DNA from 2 places in the Spirulina subsalsa PCC 9445 genome. Region 1 is predicted to be linked to the other one. Evidence: riboswitches for the same ligand, from Rfam matches in the RefSeq annotation. Region 1 holds a riboswitch; the other holds the start of a gene.
What was found. Region 1 has a riboswitch for cobalamin ahead of SPI9445_RS0118840 (energy-coupling factor ABC transporter permease). Riboswitches for the same ligand answer to the same signal wherever they lie in the genome.

Region 1 (2,459 bases):
CAAAAATAAAAGTAGCTCGCGCTGGGGAAATTCATCTAGGAAACTGGTGATTTTAATAAGTTGAATGGAAACTTGCTAGGTTGTTAATTCCAGAGGAGGTTAATTCCGGGTGTTGTTGATTCCAGAAACTCCACCCTAGATATTTAAACCTAGACTGCCTTGAAGGGAACTTAGTTCCCCACTGGCAATATAACCCTATCAGATTGGTTGAGCAAAGTCAACCGGGAATTAATCAACTCCTCACTTGGATTAACAAAGCCGTCCAAACAAAATTAGGGTTGTAATAGGATTCGACCACAGCCACGCGATAGCAGAGGGTTTCCTCCCCCACCGGAATCAACAAATGATCTCCCGTTCGCGGCACAGCATTATAGGCTGTGATGTAGGCCTCGGAACTATGGGGAACTTGCTCAAAAATATAGCGATCGCGATTAATCCCTTTGCGATAGTCGTGAGTCCTCTGTTTTTCACCCCAACGGGGAACAGATAAGCCCAACTTCTCAAAAGGTGTTTTGCTGGTCAAAGAGGATAAAGAATTCAGAAAGGTCATAATAGAAGTTGAGTCTCGGTGCAGTCACTGATTTCAGCCTAACAACTACAGCCTACAAACTGCCACTCCTCTTTGCCCTCCTACAATTGGCTGATTAGGGTTTCCCTTCCCACTCATCCCAGCAAAACGCACTCCCCACCCGCGTTCCGCGAGATGGGGGAGTGCGTCCCTAGTTTTGTTCAAGTCAATTCTGGGGTACTCATCCAGAAAGGGGGCGACTTCGGGGGTCTTTCACAAAATCTTCTTTCAAGAAAAAACAGTTACAGGAAACACTACCTTTTCCCGACCATAATACTCTCCCCCCAAATTCCGCCAAGTGGCTGCTCCTACCACACCATCGATAGATAACCCCAACTCAGCTTGAAAGGCACGGACAGCAGCGAGGGTATTTCTACCGAAAACGCCATCAACACGCCCTAAAAAAAAGCCTTGAGACTCCAGTTGAAGTTGCAAGACCTTCACAAAGCGCCCTTCGCTACCGAGGCGTAATGGTTCGGACAAAATCGGGACCTTGATCTGGGTTGCAGAAATAGAACCTTTCATGACAAGTTTAGTAATTGTGAAAACCCTCGTTTTTTGCGGGGGAAGAACATTACAGGCAAATTAACAAGCGTGTTAAGCGGCCTTCCTTTGTTTTTGATTGCTCTGATTTAACAAGCTGGGGTAAGGGGAGTTAATCCCTCCGATTTAGTCAGGCCTGCTCTAGTCAGGAGTTCCGACTTTCCGAAAATTGTACGATTTCCCAACTTCTCACATCAGTATATCAGGCAAGGGTGTTTTAGGATACAAAAAAAATCTAAAATTCCCTGTGAAACCCGAGAGTTTTTCTCGGGTTATTTTCTGGTTTCCCTACCCCCAATTTCTGGTAAACTGATGCAATTCGGTTCTAATGGGGAGCAGCCATTGGAGGTAACGGGGAAAGATTGGTGTAAATCCAGCACTGTCCCGCAACTGTGAAGGGGTCACGAGTCCCTAAGTCAGGATGCCCGCCGAGGGTTAAGGAATTTAATCAATCTGCGAGGTACAGATGAATTACAGAAATAAGAGTTGGCAGTTAGTGGCCATAGCCGGACTCAGTGGCTACCTAGTGATCGGTTCTGCCGGACCCGTCCAAGCGATGCACATTATGGAAGGGTTTTTGCCTTTGCAATGGGCGGTTTTCTGGTGGGTGTTGGCGTTGCCGTTTTTTGGGTGGGGATTGCGATCGCTCCTGCAAATCACCCGCCAAAATCCTGAGTTAAAATTACTCCTCGGACTAGCCGGAGCCTTTAGTTTTGTTCTATCTGCCCTGAAATTACCCTCCGTCACCGGGAGTTGTTCCCATCCCACCGGAACCGGACTCGGAGCCATTTTATTCGGCCCAGGGGTAATGACGGTTTTAGGCAGTTTAGTTTTAATTTTTCAAGCCCTGTTATTGGCACATGGAGGGATTACCACCTTGGGGGCGAACGTCTTTTCTATGGCCATTGTGGGGCCTTGGGTAGCTTATGGAGTTTATCAAATCGCCATCAAATTAGGGCAGCAAAAAATCGGCATTTTTAGCGCCGCAGCCTTGGGTAACTTAAGCACCTATTTAGTCACCTCAATCCAGTTAGCTGTTGCTTTTCCTGATGCTAGTGGTGGGGTTTTAGCCGCCTTCCTGAAATTCGCCGGGATCTTTGCCCTCACTCAAATTCCCCTCGCCATTACAGAAGGTTTTCTCACGGTTTTAGTGTGGAATTGGTTACAGTCCTATGCCGCCCCAGAACTGCAAACCTTGAAGCTCTTAAGACCTGCTCAAAGTTAATGAATTTTTCTCTATTCATGGAGTCTAAACTGCTCATTTTTTGACCCGCTTAGACCCAAAACAATCACTCACTCTATTTTGAATAAATCATGGCACAATCTAACATTAAACCCAGCAAACAAG
Region 2 (2,459 bases), 1.6 Mb from region 1:
TAGCCAATATCGGCGGTAAACCACCTCAAAAGGGCTGGCAATTCTAAATAACTGCTTCCCTTAACTGCTCCTAAAACATAATCCCAGCCTGCTGTTTTGTGGGCATAAGATCCCTCAAAAATGTGTTGTACAAAGAAGATCCAAATAAAAATAGTCGCAGAACAACCCAGGGTGATGGAGTAAATACTCCAAAATAGCCCAACCCCCCATAAATGACTGAGAAAAATCCAGCCACAAATTACACAAATATTGTTAAACAGGAGATCCCAAAACTCTGTAGCTGACTGCCAGTGTTTGGAGGAATGGGCGGATATTGTTGACCCTAGGTTAAACTCTGAATCTTTTTGAATCTCTGTGACTAGATAACGGACGAAATCGTAAACTCCCAGAATCAAAATAAGTCTGGGTTTAATCACTAAGTAAAAAAAGCCGCCCGGAATCGCCATAAAGGGATTCCGTAGGATTTCATAGAGTTTTTGATTGAACGAATTAAGCTGGGAAAATTCCTCAGTAGATAGGAAATCGGCAACCCCTCGATAACGCTCCCAGTCGCCATTAGTTTTGTGATGGTAAGCATGATCTCTGGACCAACCATATTGGGGCATAGCGTTGATTACACCGAGCAGAAATCCCATAATGCGGTTCATCCGTTTTGAGCGAAACAGAGAATAATGTCCGCAATCGTGCATTAGGGAAAAACAGCGTAGGGAGAAGAGAATGAGTAGGGTAATAATTGGTGGGAGAAACCATAAAGAAATAGAAGCGGTTTTGATGGCTAACATCCATAAAAGAACGTAGGGGACAATGGTATTAACAATTTGATAAGTTGCCCTTAGATTGCTGCTTTTGATGTATGGGGTTAAGACAAAATCAGATTTTTTAAGGTTATCTGATGTTTTTGGGGGATGGGAGGTTTGAGATTTGATCAAGGGATGAATAGAGGTGGGAATTTTTCCAGAACGGTGTAAGTAATTGTTGAGCATAGTTGATTTTGCGTCAATTTCCTAAAGTAGGATTTTCGAGGTGGAATTCTGACCAACGGCGCTTTACTTGGTTGTAGACTGTGGATAAGGGGATTTTGGATTGTAGAGAATGAACAACAACTGTACCATTTCCCTGAATTACAACAATGATTTCGCGGGTGGGGTTATAAGTTGCGTTCGTGAAACGTTGCTTAGCAATCGCCTGAATGAGAGAAGGAATCGCCTCACCCTCCAGATTCAGCGCCTGAAAGTAGCACGCTGCCTCATCTTGAGCAATAAACGTTTGATTAAACTTCACCTGTTCAAGTTGCCAATTTAGTGTTCTGGGTATCCTCTGGGTTATCTCACAAACTAGAAAACCTCGCCCCTGAGATAGATAGCCACAATGGGCGTTATATGCTAAAAAAATGAGGTTTTGTTGAACAAAAGCATCCTGCCAGTAAGGTGAGTTTCTGTGCCATAAATCATGACTAGAGTGCATAGCTATCCCCCCGTAAAATTTGACCTGTCTCTACCGGATAATTTGGGGAGAGAATCTGGATTTTATTCTGGTTTTTGAAGTTCATAATCGTCACATTTTAAGACCTAAAAGAGTCACAAGAAATGAGCGCATTTCTGCGCTGAACTCCGGTGCAAAAATTGGTAATTAACTCTTGATGAAGGATGAGGTGAAATTAGGGAACACCAGAAAGCTTTGAGGGGATTTGTTCCCTCCCTAAAACCGTTTTGCCAGTCGGTTCTCCAGGGGTTTGGTGAAACAGACCTTTCCAGATCAATTCAGAAAAGTTTTTAGATATTATCATCCGTACCTCGCAGACGAAATAGAACAAGTTCGCGCATCTCCAAAGGAGACAATTCGGCGGGCATTCTGACTCAGAGAGTGCTTGCTCTCTTCACAGCTGCGGGACAGTGCCGGATTTGCACCGGACTTTCCCCCTTACCTCTGTTCGCGAAGCGTTGCGTAGCAATGGCTGCTCCCCACCAGAACCGAAAACACGGACACACTATAACACAAGCTTCGGGCAGAAAGAATCCCTCAAGGGATTGTTGACTCATCATCTTCAGCCAGAATCGAGGCGAATCTATAGGAGATGTCTATTCAATCTCTGTCAGCATCAAGGCGCACCGTGCAATTATCCCCTAATTCAATTCCGGGTGTACTTGACCAATAGTAACCCAACCAAGTGATGATACGAGCGTGAGGGTTGCCATGATTGGTAATTCTTAACGGAGAAGCCTTATAAACAATCCCCTCAATGAGTTCGGCTTTTTTGAGATTGGGCATAGCATTATATCTACGCTCAAATTCAAAACGAGTGAGTTTATCGCCATTTTCTAGGGGCGAAATTGTTGATTTAAGGTGAATTTTTGCCTTGGCTATCATAGTTTGGCTCTCCCGACTTTATGGTGATTAGCAAAACGTATCACGAGGGAACAGGGGAAATTCAGGCTTTTGCCCTCAAGTCTATTTGATTG

Region 2: linked by a shared signal. The riboswitch ahead of SPI9445_RS30530 (hypothetical protein) and the one ahead of SPI9445_RS0118840 (energy-coupling factor ABC transporter permease) in region 1 are both predicted to bind cobalamin.

The regions. Positions count from the first base shown of each region.
Region 1 is NZ_JH980292.1:4,129,294-4,131,752, forward strand. Features, by position in the region: gene SPI9445_RS0118830 (hypothetical protein) at 233-550, opposite strand; gene SPI9445_RS26180 (peptidoglycan-binding domain-containing protein) at 797-1,051, opposite strand; cobalamin riboswitch at 1,415-1,558, shown strand; gene SPI9445_RS0118840 (energy-coupling factor ABC transporter permease) at 1,578-2,336, shown strand; gene SPI9445_RS0118845 (energy-coupling factor ABC transporter substrate-binding protein) at 2,426-2,459, shown strand, end outside.
Region 2 is NZ_JH980292.1:2,541,688-2,544,146, reverse strand. Features, by position in the region: gene SPI9445_RS0111745 (fatty acid desaturase) at 1-983, opposite strand, end outside; gene SPI9445_RS30530 (hypothetical protein) at 997-1,464, opposite strand; cobalamin riboswitch at 1,825-1,990, opposite strand; partial or broken gene SPI9445_RS0111735 (Uma2 family endonuclease) at 2,086-2,367, opposite strand.